DNA from 3 places in the Streptomyces sp. NPDC001922 genome. Region 1 is predicted to be linked to each of the others. Evidence: riboswitches for the same ligand, from Rfam matches in the RefSeq annotation. Region 1 holds a riboswitch; each other region holds the start of a gene.

Region 1 (9,880 bases):
AGGAGAGAGTGAGGACGAAGTCGTGGTCGGGTTGCGGACGAGCGGGCTTGGGAGTCCGGGCCTCCGGGTACGACGACGTACCTCCGGAGGGGACCACCGTCATGGACACGAGTGGCTCCTCATTTCTCGCGTGCCTGCTGGTAGAGCCGGCCGGCGCGGTAGGAGGACCGGACCAGCGGCCCGGACAGCACTCCCGCGAAACCGATCTCCTCGGCCTCTTCCCGGAGTTCGACGAACTCCTCGGGGCGGACCCACCGGTCCACCGGGTGGTGCCGTGCCGAGGGGCGCAGGTACTGGGTGATGGTGATCAGGTCGCAGCCGGCGGCGTGCAGGTCGGACAGGGCGTTGGAGATCTCGGCGCGGGTCTCCCCCAGGCCCAGGATCAGGTTCGACTTGGTGACCAGGCCGAACTCCCGCGCGGCGGTGAGCACGGCGAGCGACCGGTCGTAGCGGAACGCGGGCCGGATCCGTTTGAAGATCCGTGGCACCGTCTCCACGTTGTGGGCCAGGACTTCCGGGCGGGACTCGAATACCTGGGTCAGCAGCGCGGCGTCACCGCCGAAGTCCGGGATGAGGTTCTCCACCCCGGTGCCCGGGTTCAGCGCGTGGATCTGCCGGACCGTCTCCGCGTACAGCCATGCGCCGCCGTCGGGCAGGTCGTCGCGGGCCACCCCGGTGATCGTGGCGTACCGCAGCTTCATCGAGGCGACCGACTCCGCCACCCGGCGCGGTTCCCCGCGGTCCAGCGCCTGTGGCCTGCCGGTGTCGATCTGGCAGAAGTCGCAGCGCCGGGTGCACTGGTCACCGCCGATGAGGAAGGTGGCCTCGCGGTCCTCCCAGCACTCGAAGATGTTCGGACAGCCGGCCTCCTGGCACACGGTGTGCAGCCCTTCGGCCTGCACCTGTGCGCGCAGCGCGGTGTACTGCGGCCCCATGCGCACCCGGGTTCTCATCCACTCGGGCTTGCGCTCGACCGGGGTCCGGCTGTTGCGCACCTCCAGCCGCAGCAGCTTGCGGCCGTCCGGCGAGGCGGTGGGGGTGAGGGCGTCGCTCATGTCACAGCTCCGGGTACAGCGGGTGGGCGTCGGCGAGCTCTGCCACCCGGGCCCGCAGCTCGGCGGCGAGGCCCGGGGTGTACGCCGGCTTGAGGGCCTCGGCGATGATGTCGGCGACCTCGGCGAACGCGGCCTCCTCGAAGCCGCGGGCTGCCAGTGCCGGTGTACCGATCCGCAGCCCCGAGGTCACCATCGGCGGGCGGGGGTCGTTCGGTACGGCGTTGCGGTTGACCGTGATGCCGATGTCGTGCAGGCGGTCCTCCGCCTGCTGCCCGTCGAGTTCCGAGTCCCGCAGGTCGACCAGGACCAGGTGGACGTCGGTGCCACCGGACAGCACGGACACACCCGCGTCCGCGACATCGGGAGCGCTCAGTCGTTCGGCGAGGATCCGGGCGCCCGCGAGGGTCCGCTCCTGACGCCGGCGGAAGGCCGGTTCGGCCGCCATCCTGAACGCGACCGCCTTCGCCGCGATCACATGCTCCAGCGGCCCGCCCTGCTGGCCGGGGAAGACCGCGCTGTTGACCTTCTTCGCCACGTCCTGACGGTTGGTCAGCAGCACTCCGCCGCGCGGCCCGCCGAGGGTCTTGTGGGTGGTCGTGGTGACCACGTCGGCGTACGGCACCGGGTTGGGGTGCAGGCCCGCGGCGACCAGACCGGCGAAGTGCGCCATGTCGACCATCAGGTACGCGCCCACCCGGTCCGCGATCCGCCGGAAGGCGGCGAAGTCCATCTGCCGGGGGTAGGCCGACCAGCCCGCGATGATGAGCTGCGGCCGGTGCTCCGTGGCCAGCCGCTCGACCTCGGCCAGGTCGACGCGGTTGTCCTCCGCGGAGACGTGGTAGGCGACGGTCCTGTAGAGCTTGCCGGAGAAGTTGATGCGCATGCCGTGGGTGAGGTGCCCGCCGTGCGCGAGGTCCAGGCCCAGGATGGTGTCTCCCGGCTGGATCAGCGCCGTCATCGCGGCGGCGTTCGCCTGGGCACCGGAGTGCGGCTGCACATTGGCGAAGGACGCGCCGAACAACGCCGTGATCCGGGCGATGGCGAGCCGCTCGATGACGTCGACGTGCTCGCATCCCCCGTAGTAGCGGCGGCCCGGGTAGCCCTCGGCGTACTTGTTGGTCAGGACCGAGCCCTGCGCCTCCATGACCGAGACCGGTGCGAAGTTCTCGCTGGCGATCATCTCCAGCGTGCTCTGCTGGCGCCGCAGCTCGGCGCGGACGGCGGTGTGGACCTCCGGGTCCAGGTCGGCGAGCCGACGGTCGAGGATCGACATGTCACGCTCCTTCCATGAGTGCCGCGTAGGCGGTGGCGTCCAGCAGGTCCGGCGTACCGGTGATCCGCATCCGGAACAGCCAGCCGGCTCCGAACGGGCCGGAGTTGACCAGGCCGGGGTCGGCCACGGCGGCTTCGTTGATCTCGACGACCTCGCCGTCCGCGGGAGCGAACAGGTCGCTGACGGACTTGGTCGACTCGATCTCGCCGCACGCCTCGCCGGCCGTGATCGTCGCGCCGACGGCGGGCAGGTCGAGGTGGACGACGTCGCCGAGCGCGTCGGAGGCGTGGGCGGTGACGCCGACGGTCGACACGTCGCCCTCGCTCGCGATCCACTCGTGGTCGCGGGTGTACATCAGGTCGGGTGGCAGGCTCATGGTCTGTTCTCCTGTGGTGGTGATCAGGCTGTGTGGTGGTGACCAGCTGTGTGGTGATCAGGCCGTGTGGTGACCAGGGCCGTGTGGTGACCAGGGCCGTGTGGTGATCAGGCCGGGCGGCGGTGGAAGGGCAGCTCGACGACGCGGGCGTGCTCGTGGCCGCCCCTGATGTCGACCAGCACCTCGGTGCCGGGAGCGCTGCGGTCGGTCTGCACGTAGGCCAGGGCCACGGGGTGCCCGAGGGTGGGCGACAGTGCGCCCGAGGTGACCTCGCCGATGTGCTCACCGGTGTCCGGGGCGAGGACGGCGCAGCCGGTGCGCGGAGCGCGTCGGCCGGTCGAGGCCAGCCCGACCAGCACGCGGGTCGGGCCCTGCTCGCGACGGGCGGCCAGAGCGGCCTCGCCGACGAACCCGCCGGGCTTCCCGAACGTCACGAGACCGCCCAGTCCCGCTTCGAACGGCGTGGCACGGGCGGTGAGTTCCCGCCCGCACGACGGTGTCCCGGCCTCCAGACGCAGCGTGTAACGGCTGGCCAGGCCGCAGGGGAGGAGTCCGTGCCCTGTGCCCGCCGCGCTGAGGGCACGCCAGAGGGCCTCGGCGTCCGCGGGGCGGCAACGGATCTCGAAGCCGTCCTCGCCGGTGCCGCCAGTGCCGCCAGTGCTGCCGGTGCGGGCGAGCAGCACCTCACGGTCGGCCAGGCGTGCCGGGGTGATGGCGTTGCACTCCAGCGACACCACGTCCCTGTCGGCCACTTCGCCGACGATCGCCGGGGACGCCGGGCCCTGGACCGCGATCAGGACCCGGTCTCCGGACGCGTCCCGGACCGTGACGGCGTAGCCGTCGACCCGGTCGCGCAGTTGGGAGAGCACGACCATCGCGTTTCCGGCGTTGGCAACGATGAGATAGCGCGTCTCGGCCGGGCGGTGGACGACGAGGCCGTCGAGGACTCCACCGGTCTCGTGGAGCAGCAGGGAGTGGTCAGCGCGGCCGACGGCGATCCTCGACGGCTGCCCGGTCAGGGCGTGGTCGAGGGCTCGCCCCGCCTCGGGGCCGGACACCTCGACCTCTCCCAGCTGGGTGAGGTCGAAGAGGCCGGCGGTGGTCCGTACGGCGAGGTGCTCGGCGCGCTCGGAGGTGTAGCGCAGGGGCATGGACCAGCCGGCGCAGTCGGTGAATGTCGCACCGAGTTCCGCGTGGAGGGCGTGCAGGGGTGTCTTCTTCGACATGGTGGTTCCTCTTCGGACCGTGACCGGCCGGGACGGGACGGGACCGTGACCGGTCGGGACGAGATTCGGACCGTGACCGGCCGGTTCAGGACTCGGGCGGTGACCGTCAGGACGCGAACGCTTCGGGAGGCGGGCAGGAGCAGACCAGGTTGCGGTCGCCGTGCGCCTGGTCGACCCGGCCGACCGGCGGCCAGTACTTGTCGGACGTGACGCCCGCCGGGAAGGCGGCCCGCTCGCGCGAGTAGGCGCGGGTCCACTCGCCGGCGATCGCGGCGGCGGTGTGCGGCGCCTGCCGCAGCGGGCTGTCCTCCAGGGACCAGACCCCCTGGTCCACCAGGTCGATCTCCGCGCGGATGGCGATCATCGCCTCGCAGAAGCGGTCCAGTTCGGCGAGGGTTTCGCTCTCCGTCGGCTCGACCATCAGCGTGCCGGGGACCGGGAAGCTCATCGTCGGCGCGTGGAAGCCGTGGTCGATGAGCCGCTTGGCGATGTCGTCGACCGTGACCCCCGTGGCGGCGGTGAGGGGGCGCACATCGAGGATGCACTCGTGCGCGACGAGGCCCGACTCCCCGGCGTAGAGCACGGGGAAGTGCGGCGCGAGGCGGCGGGCCACGTAGTTGGCGCTCAGCACGGCCGTCCGGGTGGCCTCGGTCAGCCCCTCCGCGCCCATCATCCGGATGTAGGCCCACGGGATCGGCAGGATGCCGGCGCTGCCGAACGGTGCGGCGCTCACCGCCCCGATCCCGTCGCGGCGCCCGGTGTCGGGGTGCAGCGGGTGGGTGGGCAGGTGCGGCGCGAGGTGTGCGGCCACCGCGACCGGGCCGACCCCCGGCCCGCCGCCACCGTGCGGGATGCAGAACGTCTTGTGCAGATTGAGGTGGGACACATCGCCACCGAAATCGCCGGGCCTGGCGACGCCGAGCAGCGCGTTGAGGTTGGCGCCGTCGACGTAGACCTGTCCGCCGTGCGCGTGCACCAGTTCGCAGAGCCGGGTGATGCCGTCCTCGTAGACGCCGTGCGTGGAGGGGTAAGTGACCATGATGGCGGCCAGGTCGTCGGAGTGCTGCGCGCACTTCGCCGCGAGGTCGTCGAGATCGACCGTGCCGTCGGGCCGCGACGCCACCACGACGACGCGCATCCCGGCCATGGCGGCTGAAGCGGCGTTGGTGCCGTGTGCGCTGGCCGGGATCAGGCACACATCGCGCCCGGCCCGGCCGTTGGCCTCGTGGTAGCGGCGGATCGCCAGCAGGCCGGCGAGCTCGCCCTGCGAGCCGGCGTTGGGCTGGACGGAGACCTTGGCGTACCCGGTGACCTCGGCCAGCCAGGTCTCCAGCTGTTCGACCAGGGCCAGGTACCCGGCGGCGTCGGTGAGGGGTGCGAAGGGGTGCAGGTCGGCGAAGCCCGGCCAACTGATGGGCTCCATCTCCGTGGTCGCGTTGAGCTTCATCGTGCAGGACCCGAGCGGGATCATCCCGCGGTCCAGCGCGACGTCACGGTCGGAGAGCTTCCGCAGATAGCGCAGCATCGCGGTCTCCGAGCGGTGCCGGTGGAAGACCGGGTGGGTGAGGAAGGGGGATGTGCGCCGCAGGTCCTCCGGAAGCGCCGTCGGAGCGTCGGCCACCGGCCCGTCCGCCTCGTCCCCCACCGCGCCGAAGGCGGCGAGTACGTGCCGGACATGGTCGCGCGAGGTGACCTCGGAGCAGGAGACGCCGACGTGGTCGCCGTCCACCAGCCGCAGGAGCAGCCCCTGGTCGTGCGCCGCCGCGACGATCTCCTCGGCGCGGCCGGGGACCCGCACGAGCAGGGTGTCGAAGAACTCCCGGTGCACCACCGTGATCCGGCTGTCCCGCAGACCCGCGGCGATGCGCGTGGCGTGCCGGTGCGTCCGTCGGGCGATCGCGGTCAGGCCGTCGGGGCCGTGGTACACGGCGTACATCGAGGCGACCACGGCGAGCAGGACCTGCGCCGTGCAGATGTTGGAGGTCGCCCTGTCGCGGCGGATGTGCTGCTCACGGGTCTGCAGCGCCAAGCGGTACGCCGGCCGGCCGGCGCTGTCCACCGAGACGCCCACGAGCCGGCCGGGCAGGTGGCGTTCGAGCCCTTCGCGGACCGCGATGTAGCCAGCGTGCGGCCCGCCGTAGAACAGCGGGACACCGAACCGCTGGGACGAGCCCACGACGATGTCGGCGCCGTACTCACCCGGCGGCACGAGCAGCGTGAGCGCCAGCAGGTCGGCGGCCACCGTGACCAGCGCCCCGCGCTCCCGCGCCGCGGCGGTCACCCGGCGCAGGTCGCGGACGGCTCCCGAGCAGCCGGGGTAGGACAGCACCACTCCGAAGAAGTCGTCCTCCGGCAGCGGTTCGGTGACGTCGATCCCGACGACCTCGACGCCGACCGCGGCGGCACGCGTGCGCAGGACGTCGAGGGTCTGCGGCAGGGTGTCGCGGTCGACCAGGACGCGCGGGCGGCCCTTGCCGGCGACGCGGCGCATGACCGTGACGGCCTCGGCGACCGCCGTGCCCTCGTCGAGCAGCGACGCGTTGGCGGTCGGCAGTCCGGTGAGGTCTCCGACCACGGTCTGGAAGTTGATCAGTGCTTCGAGCCGGCCCTGGCTGATCTCCGGCTGGTAGGGCGTGTAGGCGGTGTACCACGACGGGTCCTCCAGCACGTTGCGCCGGATCACCGCGGGTGTGGTGGTCGCGTGGTACCCCAGTCCGTTCATCGGGACGGCCACGGTGTTCCGGCCCGCGAGCTCCTGCAGTTCGGAGCGGGCCTCGTCCTCGGTGGCGGCTGGGGGCAGGTTCAGGTCGGTCGTGCTCCGGATGCCGCTCGGGACAGCGGCGTCGATGAGGGCGGCGAGCGTCGGGTAGCCGACTTCGGCCAGCATCTTGGTGCGGTCGGCGTCGTCGACACCGATGTGACGGGTGACGAACGCACCCGACGCGGAGGGCTCGGGAAAGGTCATGGTGGGAGGCTCCCTGTGGGGGCACCGCGATCGCGGTGCCGTGGACGGGCGGCCTCCCCGCTCTGTCATCGGTACCTGAGAGCTTCACCACCGGGTCCGGCGGTTTGCACCGTGGGCGCAGGACATGGCGTCCTGTCTTTCCAGAGTCGCCTCGCCGAAGCGGTAGTTGGGCCTGAGAGATTCTGGGGAGAGTTGCTCCTTCGGCGCCCCGCCAGGGTGGGCGAGGGCTCTCCCGCTTCGGTTCGAACAGCGCGATGTGGAGTTGTGCGCCCGGCGGTGAGGCCGGGAGGATGGCGGCGTCGGGGCGGTCAGCGCCCTGACGGCCCTGGTGACGGCCGGGTCACACCGGCCGTCGGACGGGCCCCACGGACAAGCTGGACCGGGCCGACGACGGCGTGCACGGTCAGGGGCGGGACCGGGCCGGACGCCACGGCCGCGGCAGTGACGCAGGTGATCCGGGTGTGGTCGTCGGCCGGAGCGGCGACAGGGATACGGCAGCCATGGAGACGTCCTCGGGTCGAGCACGGGCAGGAGCCCGTGCGGCGAGTGAGCCTCCCCCTCTGTCATGGGCCTGAGAGCTTCGCCGCGGGGATGTCCGCGGCTTGCACCGTGGGCGAGGCGCGTGAACGCCTGCTTTCCAGAGTCCGCCTCCGCCACGCGGTATCGAGGCCTGAGAGTTTCCGGGGAGGATTTGCTCCTTCGGCGCCACGTCATCGGATGACGTGAGCTCTCCCGCGCAGAATCGTCAGCGGTGTATGTGGTTGTCGGGTCTTTCCGGAGGCAACGTACGGGCACCGGAACACCGCCGTCAAGAGTCTGCTCGGTGGACGCGGCCGGTCACGGGACCGGCTCAGGATGTGCGCCCTGAGCTGCACAAACGCTGCTCGGCACGGGCGAGCGCCGGGCTACTCGGAAGTAGTGTCCAGCGTTCGGCCGGACCCTTGACCGGTCGCCGACGGGGACCTAGCCTCACCGCACATCGCCGTTCACCCCGGAGCGGGAGAGCACTGGATCAGCCAGATCCGGTCGCCGAAGGAGCAACACCTCCCCGGAATCTCTCAGGCATCCCTACCGCCCGGTCAGGCAACTCTGGAAAGCAGGCGCCGACGCGCCTCGCCGACGGTGCAAGCCGCGCTCAGCGCGGCGAAGCTCTCAGGCTCATGACAGAGGGGGAGGCTCACTCGGCCGCACGGGCCCCTGCCCGTGCTCGACTTTCGAGGAGCCCCTGATGGCTCTCCCGCCGCCTCTCCCCTGACCACCGCCCACCTGCCGGTTTCCGGGCTGATCGTCGGCCTGCTCCGTGGGCCGGTTCAGCCTCTGCGGGCCCGTTCCGCATCTGTGGCCCGTTCAGCGCACCGACACCGTTCCGGTCGGCTGCCGCAGGTCCGCGCGCAGCCCCACCCTGCCCGCTCGCCCCACCCTGTGGGCGCGTGGCCATGCTCCGAGACACCCCCTGCCCCGTGCCCGTACGGGGTGTGAGTTCCGCGAGGTTTGCCCATGCCTGACAGCAGTGACACCGGCTCGACCACCGGGCCGGCCCGGCCGGCAGCCGGACCGACGCCCTCGCCCGAGGGCGAACAGCACCTCTCCCGCCAACTGTCCAACCGGCACATCCAGCTCATCGCCATCGGCGGTGCGATCGGAACCGGCCTGTTCATGGGGTCGGGCAAGACGATCTCGCTGGCCGGCCCCTCGGTGATCTTCGTCTACATGATCATCGGCGTGATGCTCTTCTTCGTGATGCGGGCGATGGGCGAGCTGCTGCTCTCCAACCTGCGCTACAAGTCCTTCGCCGACTTCGCGGCCGACCTGCTGGGGCCGTGGGCGGGCTTCTTCACCGGCTGGACGTACTGGTTCTGCTGGATCGTCACCGGCATCGCCGACGTCATCGCCATCTCCGGGTATGTGTCCTACTGGTGGCACGACCTGGCGCTGTGGATACCGGCCCTGGCCGCCGTCATCCTGCTGATCGCCCTGAACCTTCCCACCGTGAAGGCGTTCGGCGAGACCGAGTTCTGGTTCGCGCTGATCAAGATCGTCGCGATCCTGGCGCTGATCGTCGTCGGGCTGGTCATGGTGTTCGGTCACTTCCAGGCTCCCGGCGGTGCCGCGGCAAGCTTCTCCAACCTCTGGAACGACGGCGGGTTCTTCCCCACCGGTCCCATGGGGTTCGTCGCGGGATTCCAGATCGCGACGTTCGCCTTCGTCGGCATCGAGCTGGTCGGCACCACCGCGGCCGAGGCGGAGAACCCGGAACGGAACCTGCCCAAGGCGATCAACTCGATTCCGGTGCGCGTGATGCTGTTCTACGTCGTCGCGCTGATCGTGATCATCTCGGTCACGCCCTGGCGCGAGATCAGCGCGGACCGCAGTCCGTTCGTCGTGATGTTCACCCTCGCCGGGCTGGGGATCGCCGCGTCGGTCATCAACTTCGTGGTGCTGACCTCGGCCGCGTCGTCCGCGAACTCGGGCATCTACTCCACCTCGCGGATGGTGTACGGGCTGGCCCGGGAGGGCGACGCCCCGGCGCGCTTCGGCCGGCTCACCGCCAGGAAGGTACCGGCCAACGCCCTGTTCCTCTCCGGAGTGTTCCTGCTCGCCGGTGTGGTCATGGTCGCCATGGACGACTCGATCATCGAGGCGTTCACCCTGGTGACCACCGTGTCCGCCGTGCTGTTCATCTTCGTCTGGTCGATCATCCTGATCAGCTACCTCGTGTACCGCAGGCGCCGTCCGCACCTGCACGAGGCGTCGGCGTTCAGGATGCCCGGCGGCATCGCCATGTGCTACGTCGTGCTCGCGTTCTTCGTGTTCCTCATCTGGGCGCTGACCCAGGAAGCCGACACGCTGCGGGCCCTGCTGGTGACACCGGTCTGGTTCGTCGTCCTCGGCATCGCGTGGGCGGGGATCCGCCGCCGCCCGGACCATGCGGCCCGTGCGGCGGCCTTCCGCTCCGAACTCCACGGTGCGCGGGAGGAGTGATAC
Region 2 (9,880 bases), on a different contig from region 1:
CCGTGGCGGCGGCCGAGACCATGCTCACCCCGGACGGCTGGGCGTTCTCCCATTTCTTCGAGGGCCCGTACGTGGCCTCCACGGAACTGGCGCTGCGGCAGGCGGAGGCACTGACCGCGCCGTACCAGCCGCGCCTGCTCTCCGTGCCGGAGCTCTACATGCTCACGCTGTGGCTGCACGGGGACGCCGGCGCGGACGCCACCAAGGGCCGTCCCGCGCCGAGTGACCTTCTGGTGCCGCTCGCGCCGGCCCCTCCGGGCATCGCGGCGCATCGCGCACACCGGGTCGCCGATCTGCTGCCGGTGCTCACCCTCCGGGTCGCGCCGACCCCGTTGATGGGCATGGGCACGCCGGCCTGACCGCTCCGGGACGCACGGCATGTGTGCGCCCCGCGGCCCGGGGGCCGCGGGGCGCTCCCCTGCCCGGGAGCGGGCCATGGCCCACTCCGGCCATTCCTCAACCACCCGAAGTGACGGTCCCGTTGCGGTGAACCGTCCGCACGAGTGACGCGTCATCAAGCAGTGACGACAGCTCCCGGGAAATCCCTGCGGAATTCCACGCGTGGGGCAACACTGGGACCGACCGATCCGATACGGGGGACGGCACCATGAACTCTGCTCCGAGCCGCAGGACACCCGCCCCATCTCAGCGAAAGATCCCGACCATGTGCCAGCACCAGCCTCCCTGCCCGACCGCCGACTCCGCCGACCGGGAGGCCGCCCATCCCGTGGCGCACCACCCGGAGCAGGGCTGGAGCCTGCTGTGCAATGGCGTCCTGCTCTTCGAGGACACGGGCGAGCTGCTGCCGGACGGCCGGATCATCGGCCCGCGCCGGCCGCTCGGCACGGGGCGGGTGGCGACGGCCGCCTGACCTTCACCGGTCCCGGCACACCACCGTCACCGCTCCACCCGCACCACTCCCAGGACACCGCTCCGGGGACACCAAGGGGCCGGCCCGGCGCTCACCGCCGAACCGGCCCCGGCACAGTCCCGTCGAGGCACGGCCCCTTCTCAGGGCAGCCGTCCCCGGGGTTCAGCGCCTCACTGGTCGTACTCGTCCAGCGGCGGGCACGAGCAGACCAGGTTCCGGTCGCCGAAGGCGCCGTCGATCCGCCGCACCGGCGGCCAGTACTTGTCCGCCGCCGAGACACCCTCCGGGAAGACCGCCGTCTCCCGGCTGTACGGACGCTCCCACTCCCCGCCCAGCGTGGACGCCGGGTGCGGGGCATTGCGCAGCGGGTTGTCGTCCGCCGGCCACTCGCCGGAGCCGACCCGCTCGATCTCCGCGCGGATCGCGATCATCGCCTCGCAGAAGCGGTCCAGCTCGACGAGGTCCTCGCTCTCCGTCGGCTCGATCATCAGCGTCCCGGCCACCGGGAACGACATGGTCGGCGCGTGGAAGCCGTAGTCGATGAGCCGCTTGGCGACGTCGTCGACGGTGACCCCGGTCGCCTTGGTCAGCGGGCGCAGGTCCACGATGCACTCGTGGGCGACCAGGCCGTGCGGACCGGTGTAGAGCACCGGGTAGTGCGGCTCCAGCCGCTTGGCGATGTAGTTGGCACCGAGCACCGCCACCTGAGTGGCCCGCCGCAGCCCCTCGGCACCCATCAGCCGGACGTACGCCCAGGAGATCGGCAGGATTCCGGCGGAGCCCCACGGCGCGGCGGAGATCGGGCCGACCCCGGTCTCCGGTCCGGCGGCCGGCTGGAGCGGGTGGTTCGGCAGGTACGGCGCCAGATGCGCGCGCACGCCGACCGGGCCGACGCCCGGACCGCCGCCGCCGTGCGGGATGCAGAACGTCTTGTGCAGGTTCAGGTGCGAGACGTCCGAGCCGAACCGGCCCGGCTTGGCGAGGCCCACCAGCGCGTTGAGGTTGGCGCCGTCCACGTAGACCTGGCCGCCCGCGTCGTGCACGGCCGCGCAGATGTCGGTGATGTGCTCCTCGAACACGCCGTGCGTCGACGGGTAGGTCACCATCAGCACCGCGAGCTCGTCGCCGTGCTTCTCGATCTTGGCGTGCAGGTCCTCGACGTCGACGTCGCCGTCCTCGCGGGTCTTGACGACCACGACCTTCATCCCGGCCATCACGGCGCTGGCGGCATTGGTGCCGTGCGCCGAGGAGGGGATCAGGCAGACGGTGCGCTGATCATCGCCGTTGGCCCGGTGGTACGCCCGGACGGCCAGCAGACCGGCCAGCTCGCCCTGGGAGCCCGCGTTGGGCTGCAGGGAGACCTTGTCGTACCCGGTGACCTCGGCGAGCCGCTCCTCCAGCTCACGGATGAGGGTCAGATAGCCCCCGGCCTGCTCGACCGGCGCGAACGGGTGCAGCGCCCCGAACTGCGGCCAGGTGACCGGCTCCATCTCCGTGGTCGCGTTGAGCTTCATGGTGCAGGAGCCGAGCGGGATCATTCCGCGGTCCAGCGCGTAGTCCCGGTCGGAGAGGCGGCGCAGGTAGCGCAGCATCGCGGTCTCGGAGCGGTGCTGGTGGAACACCGGGTGGGTGAGGTACTCGTCCCGGCGGAGCAGGGCCGCGGGGAGGGTGTCCTCCGCCGTGGCGTCCAGGGCCTCGATGTCCGCCTCGACGCCGAAGGCGCCCCAGACGGCCGCCACCTGGTCACGGAGGGTGGTCTCGTCACAGGCGATGCCGACGAGGTCGGCGTCGACCTGCCGCAGGTTGACCCCGGCCTTGCGGGCAGCGGCCACGACCTCGGCGGCGCGGCCCGGCACCCGGGCGGTCACGGTGTCGAAGTACGCGCCGTGCACGATCTCCACACCCCCGGCCCGCAGGCCCGCCGCGAGCAGCGTGGCGTAGCGGTGGGTACGGCGGGCGATGCCCGCGAGCCCGTCCGGACCGTGGTAGACGGCGTACAGCCCGGCCATGACGGCGAGCAGGACCTGCGCGGTGCAGATGTTGCTCGTCGCCTTCTCCCGGCGGATGTGCTGCTCACGGGTCTGCAGCGCCAGCCGGTACGCCTTGGTGCCGTCGGCGTCGACGGAGACCCCGACCAGTCGGCCGGGGAGGCTGCGGGCGAACGTGTCGCGCACCGCCATGAAGCCGGCGTGCGGGCCGCCGAAGCCCATGGGAACGCCGAACCGCTGGCTGTTGCCGACCGCGATGTCCGCGCCGAGCTCGCCGGGCGAGGTGAGCACGGTGAGGGCGAGGAGGTCGGCGGCGACCGTGACGATCGCGCCCAGCTCATGGGCCCGCTCGATGACCGGGCGCAGGTCGCGCACCTGCCCGGAAGCGCCCGGGTACTGGAGCAGCACACCGAAGACACCGCGCTCGGCGACGTCCGCCGGGATGCCCTCGGAGAGGTTGGCGACGACGACCTCGACACCCGTCGGCTCGGCGCGGGTCTCGATGACGGCGATGGTCTGCGGCAGGCAGTCGGCGTCGATGAGGAAGACGCCGTTCTTCACCTTGCCGACCCGGCGGGACAGCGCCATGGCCTCGGCGGCGGCGGTGCCCTCGTCGAGCAGCGAGGCGCCCGAGGTGGGGAGCCCGGTCAGGTCCGCGACGACGGTCTGGAAGTTCAGCAGCGCCTCGAGGCGGCCCTGCGAGATCTCCGGCTGGTACGGCGTGTACGCCGTGTACCAGGCGGGGTTCTCCATCACGTTGCGGAGGATCACCGGCGGGGTGAAGGTGCCGTGGTAGCCGAGACCGATCATCGGCGCCAGCACCTCGTTGCGCTCGGCGAGGCCGCGCAGCTCGGCGAGGACCTCCGCCTCGGTGCGGGCGTCCGGCAGGTCCAGCTCCCCGGCGTTCTTGATCACGTCGGGGACGGCGGCGGCGGTGAGCTCGTCCAGGGAGCCGTAGCCCACCTGGGCGAGCATCTTCGCCTGCGCCGCGCTGTCGGGTCCGATGTGGCGCTGCTCGAAGGGAGTGCCACGTTCCAGCTGGGAGAGTGGGATGCGATCGGCGGTCATCTGCGGAGGCCTCCTGGTCGACGCGACCTGCGAGGGGCACCACGGCACGGGTGCCCGGACGGCCTCCCCCTCTGTCATCTCGACCTGAGAGCTTCACCGGTCCGCCGGGGCGGTCCGGTTTTCACCGTCGGTGAGGAGGGGTTCCGGCGCAATACACGGCCGATGCCCGCCCTGCTTTCCAGAGTGACCTCGTCCGTGCGGTACGTGTGCCTGAGAGATTCCGGGGAGGATTTGCTCCTTCGGCGCCTCCTATTGCTGCTGGAGGACTCTCCCGCACGGGGTCTGCAGCCATTTGCCAGCGTACCAGTGGCTCTCAGGGCCGGTCGCTCGAGTGGCCGAGGGGCGGAATGTGCCCTTTCGTAGTTCTCGTAGAGGATCTGCGAACAGCGGGAGGGACCGTGCAGACCGATATCGATCCGCGGAGCCTGATCGGCCGCAAGGCATTCGACCTCGACGGAGCGAAAATCGGCACCGTGGACGAGGTGTATCTGGACGACGCGACCGGCCTCCCGGAATGGGCCGCGGTGCGCACCGGCCTGTTCGGGCGTGACGCCTTCGTCCCGCTGGAGCCCAGCGAGATCGTCGACGACACCCTGCGCGTCCCCTACCGCCGCGCGCTGATCAAGCGCGCACCCGACTTCGGCGTCGGCCGCCACCTCTCGCCGGAGCAGGAGCTGCAGCTCTACCACCACTACGGGCTCGACGCCACGTCCCCGGAGGACGGGCCCGACCCCGACGATCAGGACTTCGGGCGGCTGGCGGGCAACGACGACTGACCGCCCGCACCGGTCGCCTCCGGCCGGCCCTCCCCGGCACCGGTCTCCCCCGGGCCGCCGGGCTTCAGCGGCAGTGGCTCGGACGGCTCCAGGGCCGGGTCGTCGACCGGGAAGGTCCGCACCCGGCCGGGCGCCGACCAGGGCTGTTCGAACCGCACGGTGACCCGGCCCACGCCGCTGCCCTGCACCCAGCCGGGCCCCAGCTCCGCATGGCGCACATCGTGCCCCGGCGCCCAGCGACGCGTCTGCTCCACCGCGGTCTCCCCGGCCTCCGGTGCCACCGGGGCGGGCCCCGTCGGCGACTCCTCGGCCCGCTCCGCGTCCGCGGCGGCCGCGGCCGCCTCCAGCGCAGCGGCGGCCTCGGCCGTGGCTGCCTGGGCGAACAGGTCCTCCTGCGTGAAGTCGGCCAGCCCCGTGACCCCGACACCCAGCAGCCGCACGCCCCCGGTGGTGTCCACGAGCTCCAGGAGCCGCGCGGCGGCGTCCCGGATGACCGCGGGGTCGTCGGTGGGGCCGCGCTGGGTCTCGGACCGGGTCAGCGTGGAGAAGTCGTACCGCCGCACCTTGAGGACGACCGTGCGGCCGGACCGCCCGGCCGCGCGCAGCCGCTGCACACAGCGCTCCGCCAGGCGCACCACCTCGGCCCTCACCTGTGCCCGGTCGTGGAGGTCGACGTCGAAGGTGTCCTCGACGGACACGGACTTGGCGTCCCGCTCGGCGATCACGGGACGGTCGTCCCGCCCGCTCGCCATCGTGTGGAGCGAGCTGCCGTGCGCCCGCCCCAGCAGCCGCACCATCTCCTCCTCACCGGCTTCCACGATCTCCCCGACCGTGTGGATGCCGGACCGGCGCAGGTGTTCGGCAGTGGCCGGGCCGACGCCCGGCAGGGTACGCACCGTCAGCGGTGCCAGCAGTTCGCGTTCGGTGCCCGGGGCTATCAGTGTCAGTCCGTCCGGCTTGGCCTGCTCGGAGGCGATCTTGGCCAGCATCTTGGACCCCGCCAGGCCCACCGAGCCGCTTAGCCCGGTGGCGGCCCTGATGTCGGCCCGCAGCCGCTCGCCCACGGCCCGCGCGGAGGCCTCCGAGTCCGCCGCCCCCTCCGCCTCCAGGTCGACGAACGCCTCGTCCAGGCTGAGGGGCTCCACCAGGGGCGAGAGGCCGTGCAGCAGCTCCATGACGGCGTCGCTGACCTGGCGGTACAGCGAGAAGCGCGGCGTCAGATAGGCCGCGTTCGGGCAGAGCCGCCGGGCCTGGGCCGTCGCCATGGCCGAGTGCACCCCGAAGACCCGCGCCTCGTAGGACGCGGTGGCGACCACACCCCGCGGCCCGAGCCCGCCGACGACCACCGGCTTCCCGCGCAGGCTCGGCTTCGCCGCCTGTTCGACCGCGGCGTAGAAGGCATCCATGTCGAGATGGAGGATGGTCGGTGCGCCTCTCACACCCCTGATGCTGCCGTACGGCACTGACAACGGCCCACGGGCGGGCGGCGCGGCGCGTCCGCGGGATCAGCCGGCGCGGTTCCGGCGGCGGGCGAGCTCGTCCGCGGGGTTGTGCCCGATCAGGGTCTCGCCGGTGTCGATCCGCTCTCCGTGGAGCTGGGACAGGGCGCTCTCCACGTCCCGCCACACCACCCCCACGGCGATGCCGAAGATGCCCTGACCGCCCTGGAGCAGGTCCACGACCTCGTCCGGGGACGAGCACTCGTAGACCGTCGCGCCATCGCTCATCAGCGTCATCTGCGCGAGATCGGACCGCTCACGGGCCCGCAGGTGCTGGACGGCGGCGCGGATGTTCTGCAGCGAGACGCCGGTGTCCAGGAAACGCTTCACGATCTTCAGGACGACGACGTCCCGGAAGCTGTACAACCGCTGGGTGCCGGAGCCGTAGGCGGGCCGCACGCTCGGCTCGACGAGCCCGGTGCGCGCCCAGTAGTCCAGCTGGCGGTAGGTGATGCCGGCCGCCGCGCAGGCGGTCGGGCCGCGATAACCGACCTCGTCGGACGGCTCACCCGGCACGGCGGCTGCCGCGGCGGTGTGCCCGGTGGCGGGGTCGACCGCACCTCCGTGGAGCGGAAAAGGGCCGCCCGCCGCTGTACCGTCGCCGGTGCTTCTCACGCCGACCTCCGTCCTTGACCTGCCTTCTCGACGGTAGGCAGTGACCCCGGGTGCGTCAACGATCGCCACACTCGGCACGCCGAGTGATAATCACCCTGAGAGTGGTTTTCCGTGCCCTCTTCGGGGAAAGGCTGACCGGATGGCCCGGAAGCGCCGGCGCACGGCCGCTACTGGCTGCTGGATCCGAAGTCCTCGGGCGAGATCTGGTCGAGGAATTCGCGGAACTTCTCCACCTCGTCCTCCTGCTCGTCCGGGATCGCGATCCCCGCGTCGTCCAGCACACCGTCGCTGCCGTAGATCGGCGTTCCGGTGCGCAGCGCCAGCGCTATGGCGTCGGAGGGCCTGGCACTCACCTCGACACCACTGGCGAAGACCAGTTCGGCGTAGAAGACACCTTCCCGCAGGTCCGTGATCCGGACCTCGGTCAGCTGCTGGCCGACCGCCTCGAGCACGTCCTTGAACAGGTCGTGCGTCAGCGGCCTGGCCGGGGCCATGCCCTGCTGGGCAAAGGCGATGGCGGTGGCCTCCCCGGGACCGATCCAGATGGGGAGGTACCGATCGCCTCCCACTTCACGCAGGAGCACGATCGGCTGGTTGGAGGGCATTTCCACCCGGACACCCACGACGTCGAGCTCGTTCACACAGTAACCCTAGGACGTGCCCGGCCGGTTTGGGTAGTCGGGCACCGCTTCATCAGTGCAGACGGGTCCGCAGCGCGGCCTGGACGAGCGCCGCGTGGAGCCGCACCGACAGGGTCGCCAGCTCCCGCGCGGTCTGCTCGGCGTGGTTCCTCGTCTGCGGATTGCGGTGCCGCCGCAACGGCGCCACCACCTGTTCCACCAGATCCGCCTCCCGGTCGGCGGCGGCCTTCATGACCCGCAGATGCCGCGGCTCCAGCCCGAAACGGCCCAGGTCGCCGACGAGCCTGGCGACCTGGACCGCCTCGATGTCGTATACACCGTCCTCGGCCGGCCCGATCAGGCCGTAGGACTCCCACTCCGCGAGCCGCCCCTCGTCCACCTCGGCGGCCGCCAGGAGCTCCGCACGGCCGATACGGGCCGCGGTGGCGGTGCTCTCCGCCTCGGAGTCCTCCAGCGCCCCGTCGAGCAGCTCACGGGGCCGGGAGGGGGCCGGGAGCTCGACGCGCTCGCCCCGGGCCAGCGCGTCGAGCTGCTCCCGGATGACCTTCAGCGGCAGGTAGAGATCCCGCTGCATGCGCAGGACGTACCCGAGCCGCTCCACGTCCTCCGGGGTGAATTTTCGGTACCCGGAGGGCGTGCGGCGCGGCTCGACGAGCCCCTCCGACTCCAAGAAACGGATCTTGGAGATGGTGATCTCGGGGAACTCCTCGCGCAGCCGGTTCAGCACCGCGCCGATGCTCATGAGCCTGCCTGCCGCTGTGGCGGTGCCGGTACCGGCACCGGCACCGCCCGACGGTGTCTGCGCCATGGCTCCTTCCCTGACGGGTCAGACGCCCCGCTGGCTCGCGTAGAAGACGAGACGGTACTTGCCGATCTGCACCTCGTCGCCGTTGGCCAGCGGAAGCGAGTCGATCCGCTCCCGGTTGACGTACGTGCCGTTCAGGCTGCCGACGTCGGAGACGGTGAACCCGCCCTCCGGACCGCGGCGGAACTCCACGTGCCGACGTGAGACCGTCACGTCGTCCAGGAAGATGTCGCTCTGCGGATGACGCCCGGCCGTGGTCAGGTCGCCGTCCAGCAGGAAGCGGCTGCCCGAATTCGGCCCGCGGCGGACCACGAGCAGCGCCGAGCCCATCGGCAGCGCGTCGACCGCGGCCTGCGCCTCGGGGGAGAGCGGCGGCGCCGTCTGCCCCGTGCTCTCGGACTCGTAGGCCTCCAGGCCCGAGATCGAAATGGTGGACGTCGTCTCCGACGGCCGCTCGGGCTGGGCGCCGGCACGCAGCGGAGCGCCACAGTTGGAGCAGAACCGGCTGGACTCCGCGTTCCGGTGACCACACCTCGCACAAACAGGCAAAGCGGCAAACCCTCCACCCGTACTTGAGGTTGCTGGTTCCTGGGAACCTATGCGGCCCGCACCCGCAGGGTCAACAGCAGACGCGCCGTGCCCTCCGGAAATACCGCCCTCGGCGCCCGCGACCTCGTCGCGGAACAGCGGGCGCTCCTCACCCGCGGCGCTCTCGTCCGCGGTGCGCCCCGCGCGGTGGCGTGCCTCGCTGCCGCCGTCCTCACGTGCGCTCTTACCGAACAACTTTCCAAACAACTTCACGGGCGATTCCCCTTGACCGAAACAGACCCGCCCGTGGGGCAGGATGAACAACCTCGCTGCACACACCGGCCGACCCGGACATCCACACAACGTCCGTGACCGTCAGACAGTTTCCACCACACACCACACCACTGGTACGCCGACCCCCCGCAACCTCTTGCCCCGCCCTGTGCCCGCCATGCGCGGACATGTCACTGCGAGGACGACCGAGCGTAGTCAGGCCGCTTCGCCGGCCGCAAGGCGTCCACCGTGACCTTGCTGGAAGCCTCGACGGACACCGTGGCCTGCTCCTTCTCCAGCGTCTGCACCACCCCACCGGGGATGTTCAGCGCCGGTTCGAGATCCTGCGGCTTCCCGATGACCTTGAAACGGTACGGCTGGGCGATTCTCTTCCCGTCGATCCGCACCCCTCCCACGGCATCCGAGACATAGGTGTCGGCGACCACCCGGACTCCGTTGATCTGGATGGCCTCCGCCCCGGCGGCGCGCAGTTCCTGGATCGCGTCGAGCAGCATGTCCGCCTGCACCGCACGCTTGCTGTCGCGCACGGTGACCGTGATCCCCGGACCCTGAGCCCGCACCGTACCGGCCAGAATGCCGAGCTGCTGCTCCTTCTGGACCGTCTGCTTGCGGGCCTCCTCCGCCTGGTCCGAGCTGTTCTCCAGCTCGGTGCGCTGGTTCTCCAGGCGGCGTTTCTCGTCCTCCAGACGCTGGGTCCGGTCGTCGAGTTCGTCCAGGATGCGCACCAGGTCCTCCTGGCGGGCTCCCCGCAGCGCGCTGTTGTCGCTGGTGGAACTCACCTGGATGGCCAGACCC
Region 3 (9,880 bases), on a different contig from region 1:
CTCGATGCCGTACTTGATGTCCTGCGAGGTGACGGGCTTGCCGTCCTCCCAGGTCACGTCGTCGCGCAGGGTGAAGGTGTAGGTCTTGCCGTCCGCGGAGACCTTGCCGGTGTCGGTGGCCATGTCCGGCACCAGCTCGGTGCTGGCCTTGCCCGGAGCGGTCTTGAAGGAGATGAGCTGACGCGTGTAGAACCGCGCGAAGTCCCACATGAAGCCGTAGTAGCCGCGCTGCGGGTCCCAGGAGTCGGCGTCCTGGGTGCCGATGAATTTGAGGGTGCCCCCCTTCTTCGCCGACGCCTTGGCGATGTTGCCGACGGCGGCGTTGAACCCGGGGGCACCTCCCTTCGCGTCGTCGTCCTTTCCTCCGCCGCCGCATGCGGCGGTGCCCAGGAGGGCGGCGACGACGAGGGCTGAGCCGGCGGCCAGTCTGCGTCTCGAAGCGTGGTTCGTTCTCACGATCTAGCAACCTCCGTAAGGGTCGCGGCCCACCGGGCGACGACTGTTGTGGAATGGCCGCCCGACGGATCGGCAGGGGCGGTTCTGAGCTGGGTCGTTGCGGTCGGTGCCGGTGGGCTCAACGGGAGCCCTTCGGGTCCAGCGCGTCCCGCACGCCGTCGCCGAAGAGGTTGAACGCCAGCACCGTGACGAAGATCGCCAGACCGGGGATCACCATGAACGTGGGGTCCGACTCATAGGTGTCCACCGCCTTGTCGAGCATCTGCCCCCACGAGGAGGTGGGCGGCTTGACGCCCGCACCGAGGAAGCTGAGCGCGGCCTCGGTGAGCACGTTGGTGGGGATCATCAGCGTCGTGTAGACGGTGATCGGGGCCACCAGGTTGGGGAGCAGCTCCCGGAAGAGGATGTAGATCTGCCCGGCGCCCAGGCTCCGGGCGGCCTCCACGTACTCCCGCTCGCGCAGCGAGAGGGTCTGGCCGCGGACGATGCGCCCGACGTACGGCCAGCCGAAGAAGCCGATCACCACGACCAGCGCGCCGATGCGCACTCCGCTGCCGGACACGCCGAGGATCTCGTTGGGCAGCACCGAGACCAGCGCGATGATGAAGAGGAGCTGCGGGAAGGCGAGCAGCACGTCCATGACCCGGCTGATCACCGCGTCGACCCAGCCACCGAAGTAGCCGGCGACCACGCCGAAGACGGTGCCGAGGGCGACCGCGACCATCGCGGCCAGGAAGGCGACGAGGAGCGAGATCCGCGCGCCGTAGACCACGCGGGAGAACACGTCCCGGCCGTTCACCGGCTCGACGCCGAAGAGGAAGTCGCCGCTGATGCCGCCCCAGGAGCCGTACGGGGTGCCGAACAGCGGGTCGATCTTCTCCTCGTGGAACTCGTCCGGCGGATGGCCCAGGAGACCGACGATGAGCGGCGCGAACACCGCGACCAGGATCAGGAGGAGCACGACGACGCCACCGGCGAGCGCCAGCTTGTCCCGTTTCAACCGGATCCAGGCGATGCGCCACGGGGAGCGTCCCTGGATCGCCGTGACCGGAACGTCGGCGGCGACGTCGACGGCCGCGGTCTCGACGGCACTCGTGTCGTGCGGTGGTGCGGTCATCGTCTGGGGAACCCCTCTCGGCCGCATGAAACGGCCCACGCCCGCCGCCGGAGCGGCTTGATCACATCAGTGGTGCGAGCTGAACGAGTGGTACGAAAACGTTCCGGAGCGGTCCCAGAGGGCCGACGCCGCGTCGTTGCCGGGAGTCTTCATCGCGGTCTGAGGCCCCGCCAGACTTCCCCGGCAATGGATGCGCAACTGTGATGTGACCAGGCATCCTCCGTTATCCGAACAACAGAACAGCACAAGCGGAACCCGAACCTGGCCATATCCCTTGATATGACGCGAAGTTGCTGCACGTCATGGCATCCCCGGGGGCAGTCGGCAGCCGTGCGGAACGATGCCGTCCGGGGCTTCCGGGGAGGTGCGGAGGGGCCGAAAAGCGTGCCGAGCCGCACAGAATGCGCCAGGTCCCGGAGTCCCGCCGCCGGTTCGGGGGGTTCGGGCTCGGCGCGGTCGGGCGCGGGGAGTTCGGGTTCGGCGCGGTCGGGTTCGGCGCGGTCGGGATCGGCGCGTTCGGGCTCGACGCGGTCGGGCTCGGGGAGCGACGGGGCAGCGGCGCGGACGGCACCTGCGGACGAGCGTCGGGCGGGCGGCGGTCAGTGCGGTCGGCGGTCGGTGCGGTCGGTGCCGACGGGCAGCGATCAGCCCGCCGGTACCGGCGGACGCGGGCCGGGCGGACGCAGGTCAGGCATACACAGCTCAGGCGGACGCCGGCCGGGCAACGGCAGGCCGGGCCAAGGCGGACCGGGCAGGCGCGGACCGGGCAGGCGCGGACCGGGCGGACGCGCCCGCGCCGGCACGGACCGGACGACACCCGGCCGGCCCGCCCGGTGCGGTCAGTACGCCCGGGGTGCCGGCCCCTGCCAGCCCGGCGCGTCCGGGGCACCGCCGGCGGGCGCGGGCGGGTAACCGTAGCCGGGGGCGGGCGCGGTGGGCGGGGGCGGCGCCGCCGCGCCGTAGGCATCCCGGTCGAAGAACGGCCGGGCGTGCGCCCGCAGCCACGTCGCCACCGGGTCGTACTCGTCGGACATCGCGACCGTCGACACCGGAAGCCCGTCCGGGACGGCCCCGATCGACTGCTGCATCATCACCCGCACGGAGTCCACCGCCTGCGGGCCCGTGTCGTACAGCTCCAGGCCGATCGCCAGGTACGGCGCGCCGAGGGCTGGCTGCACCCAGGCGCGGCGCAGCGCCCGGACGGCGGGGGTGCGGTGCGCGTTCTGCGTCAGCAGCGCGTAGAACTGCGGGATCTCGATGGTCGGTTCGGACAGCCGCAGCGGACCGGCGGGCAGCCGGTCCAGCCCGCCGGCGATCCGGCGGAGGTCCGCCCAGGGAATGCCGACGCCGCCGCCCGGGGCGTGCGGGTTGAGCCACAGACCCCAGCGCTCGGGATAGAGGGCCGCCGCGATCTCCCAGCCGGTGACGACCTCGTGGGCACGGTTCCAGCCGCTGGCCGCCAGCTCCTGGGCGGAGGTGACGCAGGGGGCGTAACCCAGCCCGCCGACCTCCATGTTCCCGTACTGGGCGTCCGGTGATCCGGGCCGTCCGTGCCAGAGCAGCATCCAGACCTGCTCCTCGGCAAGGGCGCGCAGCAGGGCCTCATAGGCGTCGTACCGCCCGGGCGTCACCTGCCGCAGCATCTGCTCGACGGCTCCGGCCGCCGCTGCGCTGGCTCCCGCGCTCACCAGACTCCGCCCCTTCTTCCGGCCTGTCGGCACTGTGCGGGGCAGTCCCGCTCCCGCCCGGTCATCCAACCAGCTTACGGGCCGACGGTGGCCCGTCCCGGTGCACCACCGGGGGTACACACGGGTCGCGTTCAGCGCTCCGCGGTGTGGAAGGGGCGCACGCGCTCCAGCATCCAGTGCCCCACGGGGTCGTTCGCGACGTCCAGGAGGACCAATTGCACCGGCCAGGGCACCGGAACCGCGCCCAGCGCACGCCCCAGGGCCTCCATCACCACGGTCCGGTCCTCCGGTTCGCAGCGGATGAGTTCGACGCCGACGAACAGCGCGGGCGCATCGCCCTCGACGCTGGCGAGAGCGCGGCGGGCGGTGCGGACCAGCCCGGTGACGGCGAACTCGCCCGCGGCGGCGGCGAGGAAGTCGACGGGTTCGTCCTGCCAGTCGGGCTCGAAGAGCCGCACCCGGCCGCCCGAGGCGGGCCCGTCGAGCTCGGTCCGGCCGGTCCGGCACAGCTCGGCGACGGCGGCGGGCGGCAGCGGAACCCCGACGGCCCCGCCCGGGTTGACGGCGATGCCGAGCTGCGGCGGGAGGCCGCGGGCGAACTCCCGGGCCGGCGCGACGGTGAACGAGACGTGCGAGCCGACGACCTGGAGGAACTGCTGCTCGGAGCTGAACACCGGGACGTACGCGGCGCCGTCGATCTCGACGGTGGGCAGGTCCAGGTCCCGGCTCTCCCGGCTGCCGCCGTTGGGCAGCGGCACCCAGACATGGCTGCGGCCGAGTACCTCGACCAGCCGGGGTCCGGCGCCGGCCACGCCCACGGAGGCGGCGAGCGCCTCTTCGAGCGCATTGCCGGGGAATCCGCTGCCCGGGGTCGCCCCGTCGGGAAGCGAGGTATAGCTGTGCTGCTCCGTCATGCTCATCGGGCCCCACCACGTCTCGTCCGAACTGCACAGGAACCCTAGCGGTTGCGGGCCCCGGGAGCTCCCCTGGGGGGACCCGGATTTCTGTCGGGAACCTCCAGGACGCGCCGGACCTTTCCGCCATTCCGCGCCGTCCCGTCCGCCGTGCGCGGCCGGATCCTCCGGACGGGGGCGCTCCGGAACCGTCCGGGGCCGCCGCGGACGGCCGGTGGCCGTCGGTGCCGGTCAGTCGAACCCGATGCCGGAGAGCGTGGTCGCGGCCCGGCGGTCCAGCAGGACGGCCGAGGCGCAGCCGTCCGGCAGCCGCCCGGCCTCCAGCTCCCGGACCAGCCGCCCCACGGCGCGCCGGTGCCGGGCGAAGGCGTACCCGGAGACCCCGCGCCCGCGCGAGGCCTGCCCCTCCAGGGCGACCCGCGGCTCCACGTCGAGCAGCGCGAGGTGCAGGGAGCGGCCGCGGCGCCGGGCGTCGCGGGCCAGCCAGCGGCGCACCCAGGCGAGGCTGCCGCAGTCGTGCACCACGACGCTCTCGCCGGAGCGCAGCGCGCGGCGCAGCCCGGCGTAGTGCGCCAGGCGGACGAGGGGGCGGTAGACGGCGTACGGGAGCAGCGCGGGCATCCGGCGCTCCCAGCGGTCCCGGGTGTCCTGCGAGTCCACCCGGTGGACCGGGGCCCCGCCCTGCTCCGGGGCGCCGGCCGCCCGCCGGATCAGGGTGCTCTTGCCGCTGCCGGGCAGTCCGGAGACGACCAGGACGTCCCCGGCGGGGTAGCGCAGCGCGGCGGCCGGGCGCCCGCGCAGCTCCGTGGTACCGGCCAGGCGGCCGGGGCGGACGACGCCCGGGGCGGCCGGGGCGCCCGGGCCCGTCTGGTGGGGCACCGCGCCGAGCCCGGCCCCCGAGGCTGTCGCAAACGTTCCGTGGCTCTGCACCGTGATCGTCCTCCCAGGTCCGGTCACTGCGGCTGCCGCAGAGTTTCAAGAAAAGGTAATGCCATACAACCGCCTTATCCCCCGCCCGCAGGGTCCGAAAGTGTCACAGGCGTGCAATGATGTGCGCGCAAACTCCATACCGGCCGCTTGTAACCCGCGCGGGAGAGTTTCCGGACCGGCAGTGCGCCGGGCGCCGGAGCGCCGAAGGAGCAAGTCCTCCCTTGAATCTCTCAGGCCCCGTACCGCGCAGGCGAGGCACATCTGAAAAGCGGGCCGCCGTGGAGCGGTCCCACCCAAGGTGCAAGCCGTGACCCGCCTGCCGGGTCGTGGCGAACCTCTCAGGTTCCGATGACAGATGGGGAGGCTGTGTTGTTGTCGACAGAGCCTCGCCACCCTTGCTTGGGAGCCTGAACATGACCGATGCACCACGCCGTACCGCCCTCGATGCGCTGCACCGCGGGCTCGGCGCCACCATGACCGACTTCGCCGGCTGGGACATGCCGCTGCGCTACGGCAGCGAGCGCGACGAGCACCTGGCGGTGCGGACCCGCGCCGGACTCTTCGACCTCTCCCACATGGGTGAGATCACCCTGACCGGCCCGGAGGCCGGGGCGCTGCTGGACTACTCCCTGGTCGGCAATCTCTCCGCGCTCGCCCCCGGCCGCGCCCGCTACACCATGATCTGTGACGACCGGGGCGGCATCCTCGACGACCTGATCGTCTACCGGCTGGCCGACGAGGAGTTCATGGTCGTCGCCAACGCCTCGAACGCGCAGGTCGTGCTGGACGCGCTGACCGAGCGCGCGGCCGGCTTCGAGGGCGCCGCCGTGCGGGACGACCGGGAGGCGTACGCCCTGCTGGCCGTCCAGGGCCCGGAGTCCCCCGGCATCCTGAAGTCGCTGACCGACGCCGACCTGGACGGGCTGAAGTACTACGCCGGGCTGCCCGGCACCGTGGCCGGCGTGTCCGCGCTGATCGCCCGGACCGGCTACACCGGCGAGGACGGTTTCGAGCTGTTCGTGGCGCCCGGTGACGCCGAGGCGCTGTGGCAGGCGCTGACGGAGGCGGGCAAGGACGCCGGTCTGGTGCCGTGCGGCCTGTCCTGCCGGGACACCCTGCGCCTGGAGGCGGGCATGCCGCTGTACGGGCACGAGCTGACCACGGACACCACCCCGTTCGACGCGGGGCTGGGCCGGGTCGTGAAGTTCGAGAAGACCACCAACGACGGCCGCTTCGTCGGCCGTGAGGCGCTTGAGGCCGCGGCGAAGCGGGCCGAGGAGGCCCCGCCGCGCAAGCTGGTCGGCCTGATCGCCGAGGGCCGCCGGGTGCCGCGCGCCGGGTACCCGGTGGTGGCCGCCGGCTCCGGCACCGTGATCGGCGAGGTCACCTCGGGTGCCCCCTCGCCCACCCTGGGCAAGCCCGTCGCCATCGCCTATGTGGACGCCGAGTACGCCGCGCCCGGCACCGAGGGGGTCGCGGTGGACATCCGCGGCAGCCACGAGCCGTACGAGGTCGTCGCCCTGCCGTTCTACAAGCGGCAGCGCTGACGTCCCGGCCGGCGGCGCGCCGGTGTCGCGGCCCGTCCGCGCGACCCCGACGTCGCCTGTCACCGGCCGGTCACCCACTGCCGACCGGTTGTCGGGTATCTCTCGTCACCGCCGTCCCATCTGTCAAGACCGGCACCACAGCACGCCCCCTCATCCAGGAGAATCAGGTCATGAGCAACCCCCAGCAGCTGCGCTACAGCAAGGAGCACGAGTGGCTCACCGTCGCCGAGGACGGTGTGTCGACCGTTGGCATCACCTCGCACGCCGCCGACGCGCTCGGTGACGTCGTCTACGTCCAGCTCCCGGAGGCCGGCGACACCGTCACCGCGGGCGAGTCCTGCGGTGAGCTGGAGTCGACCAAGTCGGTCAGCGATCTGTACTCCCCGGTCACCGGCGAGGTCACCGAGATCAACCAGGACGTCGTGGACGACCCCGCGCTGGTGAACTCCGCCCCCTTCGAGGGCGGCTGGCTGTTCAAGGTGAAGGTCAGTGACGAGCCGGCGGATCTGCTCTCCGCCGACGAGTACACCGCCTTCACCGGCAACTGATCCGCCCACCCGTCGCCCGATTGGGATCCTGATGTCGCTTCTCAACCAGTCCCTGCACGAGCTCGACCCGGACGTCGCCGCCGCCGTCGACGCCGAACTCGACCGCCAGCAGTCCACGCTCGAGATGATCGCCTCGGAGAACTTCGCTCCGGTCGCGGTCCTCGAGGCGCAGGGCTCGGTGCTGACCAACAAGTACGCCGAGGGCTACCCGGGCCGCCGCTACTACGGCGGCTGCGAGCACGTCGATGTGATCGAGCAGCTCGCGATCGACCGGATCAAGGAGCTGTTCGGGGCCGAGCACGCCAACGTCCAGCCGCACTCCGGCGCCCAGGCGAACGCCGCGGCGATGTTCGCCCTGCTCTCCCCCGGTGACACCATCCTGGGTCTGAACCTCGCCCACGGCGGGCACCTGACCCACGGCATGAAGATCAACTTCTCCGGCAAGCTCTACAACGTGGCCGCCTACCACGTCGACGAGAAGACCAACCTGGTCGACATGGACGAGGTCGAGCGCCTCGCCAAGGAGCACCGGCCGAAGCTGATCGTCGCGGGCTGGTCCGCCTACCCGCGACAGCTGGACTTCGCGGCGTTCCGGCGGATCGCCGACGAGGTCGGCGCGTACCTCATGGTCGACATGGCGCACTTCGCGGGCCTGGTGGCCGCGGGGCTGCACCCGAGCCCGGTGCCGCACGCCCACGTCGTGACCACGACCACCCACAAGACGCTGGGCGGCCCCCGCGGCGGCGTGATCCTGTGCACCGCCGACCTCGCCAAGAAGATCAACTCCGCGGTCTTCCCCGGTCAGCAGGGCGGCCCGCTGGAGCACGTCATCGCGGCGAAGGCGGTGTCGTTCAAGGTCGCGGCCTCCGAGGACTTCAAGGAGCGCCAGCAGCGCACGCTGGACGGCTCCCGGATCCTCGCCGAGCGCCTGACCAAGGACGACGTCACCGAGGCCGGTGTCTCGGTGCTGTCCGGCGGCACGGACGTCCACCTGGTCCTGGTGGATCTGCGTAACTCCGAGCTGGACGGGCAGCAGGCGGAGGACCGCCTCCACGAGGTGGGCATCACCGTCAACCGCAACGCCATCCCGAACGACCCGCGGCCCCCGATGGTCACCTCGGGCCTGCGGATCGGCACCCCCGCGCTGGCCACCCGCGGCTTCCAGGCGGAGGACTTCGCCGAGGTCGCGGACGTCATCGCCGAGGCGCTGAAGCCGTCCTACGACGCGGACGCCCTGAAGGCCCGGGTCACGGCCCTGGCCGAGAAGCACCCGCTCTACCCCGGCCTGAAGAAGTAACCGGCCGGAGGCGGGGCACCCGCATCCTGCACGCGGGTGCCCCGCCCCGCACCGCCAGTACCACGAGCACAGACAAGGGAGTCCGCCACCGTGGCCATCTCCGTCTTCGACCTTTTCTCCATCGGCATCGGCCCGTCCAGTTCCCACACGGTCGGCCCCATGCGCGCGGCCCGCATCTTCGTCGGGCGCCTGAAGAGGGACGGTCTCCTGGCGCAGACCGCCTCCGTCCGGGCCGAGCTGTTCGGCTCGCTCGGCGCCACCGGCCACGGCCACGGCACCCCCAAGGCCGTCCTGCTGGGCCTGGAGGGCCACTCCCCCCGCACCGTCGACGTCGAGACCGCCGACGACGAGGTCGAACGCATACGCGGCACCAAGCGCCTGCGCCTGCTCGGCGCGGAGATCGGCGAGGCGCACGAGATCGACTTCGACGAGTCCTCGCAGCTCGTCCTGCACCGCCGCCGCTCCCTGCCGTACCACGCCAACGGCATGACCCTCTACGCCTACGACGAGACCGGCGCACCGCTGCTGGAGAAGACGTACTACTCGGTGGGCGGCGGCTTCGTCGTCGACGAGGACGCCGTCGGCGAGGACCGGATCAAGCTCGACGACACGGTGCTGAAGTACCCGTTCCGCACCGGTGACGAGCTGCTGCGGATCTCCCAGGAGACCGGCCTGTCGATCTCGGCGCTGATGCTGGAGAACGAGAAGGCCTGGCGCACCGAGGAGGAGATCCGCGCGGGCCTGCTGGAGATCTGGCAGGTCATGCAGGCGTGCGTCACCCGCGGCATGACGCGGGAGGGCATCCTGCCGGGCGGTCTGAAGGTCCGCCGCCGGGCGGCGAACTCCGCCCGCCAGCTGCGCGCCGAGGGCGACGCCACGGCCCGCGCCATGGAGTGGATCACCCTCTACGCGATGGCCGTGAACGAGGAGAACGCGGCCGGCGGCCGGGTCGTCACCGCCCCCACCAACGGCGCGGCCGGGATCATCCCCGCGGTGCTGCACTACTACGCGAACTTCGTGCCGGGCGCCGACGAGGAAGGCATCATCCGCTTCCTCCTCGCCGCGGGCGCCATCGGCATGCTCTTCAAGGAGAACGCCTCCATCTCCGGCGCCGAGGTCGGCTGCCAGGGCGAGGTCGGCTCGGCCTGCTCGATGGCGGCCGGCGGCCTGGCGGAGGTCATGGGCGGCAGCACCGAGCAGGTGGAGAACGCCGCCGAGATCGGCATGGAGCACAACCTCGGCCTGACCTGCGACCCGGTGGGCGGCCTGGTGCAGATCCCGTGCATCGAGCGGAACGGCATGGCGGCGGTCAAGGCCGTCACGGCGGCCCGGATGGCGCTGCGCGGCGACGGCCGGCACCACGTCTCCCTCGACAAGGTCATC

What was found. Region 1 has a riboswitch for glycine ahead of gcvP (aminomethyl-transferring glycine dehydrogenase). Riboswitches for the same ligand answer to the same signal wherever they lie in the genome.
Region 2: linked by a shared signal. The riboswitch ahead of gcvP (aminomethyl-transferring glycine dehydrogenase) and the one ahead of gcvP (aminomethyl-transferring glycine dehydrogenase) in region 1 are both predicted to bind glycine.
Region 3: linked by a shared signal. The riboswitch ahead of gcvT (glycine cleavage system aminomethyltransferase GcvT) and the one ahead of gcvP (aminomethyl-transferring glycine dehydrogenase) in region 1 are both predicted to bind glycine.

The regions. Positions count from the first base shown of each region.
Region 1 covers NZ_JBIASV010000018.1:74,573-84,452, forward strand. The annotation lists gene purU (formyltetrahydrofolate deformylase) at 1-103, opposite strand, end outside; gene lipA (lipoyl synthase) at 120-1,055, opposite strand; gene glyA (serine hydroxymethyltransferase) at 1,057-2,328, opposite strand; gene gcvH (glycine cleavage system protein GcvH) at 2,330-2,704, opposite strand; gene gcvT (glycine cleavage system aminomethyltransferase GcvT) at 2,812-3,930, opposite strand; gene gcvP (aminomethyl-transferring glycine dehydrogenase) at 4,037-6,895, opposite strand; glycine riboswitch at 7,046-7,140, opposite strand; glycine riboswitch at 7,544-7,640, opposite strand; glycine riboswitch at 7,883-7,979, shown strand; glycine riboswitch at 7,980-8,069, shown strand; gene cycA (D-serine/D-alanine/glycine transporter) at 8,393-9,877, shown strand.
Region 2 covers NZ_JBIASV010000007.1:5,485-15,364, reverse strand. The annotation lists gene ACFYYR_RS13880 (hypothetical protein) at 1-359, shown strand, start outside; gene ACFYYR_RS13875 (DUF5999 family protein) at 665-871, shown strand; gene gcvP (aminomethyl-transferring glycine dehydrogenase) at 1,042-3,927, opposite strand; glycine riboswitch at 4,116-4,211, opposite strand; gene ACFYYR_RS13865 (PRC-barrel domain-containing protein) at 4,326-4,703, shown strand; gene ACFYYR_RS13860 (DNA polymerase IV) at 4,667-6,142, opposite strand; gene ACFYYR_RS13855 (MerR family transcriptional regulator) at 6,209-6,817, opposite strand; gene ACFYYR_RS13850 (bifunctional nuclease family protein) at 6,985-7,458, opposite strand; gene ACFYYR_RS13845 (MerR family transcriptional regulator) at 7,511-8,266, opposite strand; gene ACFYYR_RS13840 (FHA domain-containing protein) at 8,285-9,064, opposite strand; gene ACFYYR_RS13835 (DUF881 domain-containing protein) at 9,256-9,880, opposite strand, start outside.
Region 3 covers NZ_JBIASV010000006.1:242,594-252,473, forward strand. The annotation lists gene ACFYYR_RS12955 (ABC transporter substrate-binding protein) at 1-459, opposite strand, end outside; gene ACFYYR_RS12960 (ABC transporter permease) at 575-1,573, opposite strand; gene ACFYYR_RS12965 (enhanced serine sensitivity protein SseB C-terminal domain-containing protein) at 2,413-3,216, opposite strand; gene ACFYYR_RS12970 (enhanced serine sensitivity protein SseB) at 3,393-4,175, opposite strand; gene ACFYYR_RS12975 (AAA family ATPase) at 4,407-5,111, opposite strand; glycine riboswitch at 5,255-5,360, shown strand; gene gcvT (glycine cleavage system aminomethyltransferase GcvT) at 5,519-6,652, shown strand; gene gcvH (glycine cleavage system protein GcvH) at 6,823-7,200, shown strand; gene glyA (serine hydroxymethyltransferase) at 7,232-8,497, shown strand; gene ACFYYR_RS12995 (L-serine ammonia-lyase) at 8,588-9,880, shown strand, end outside.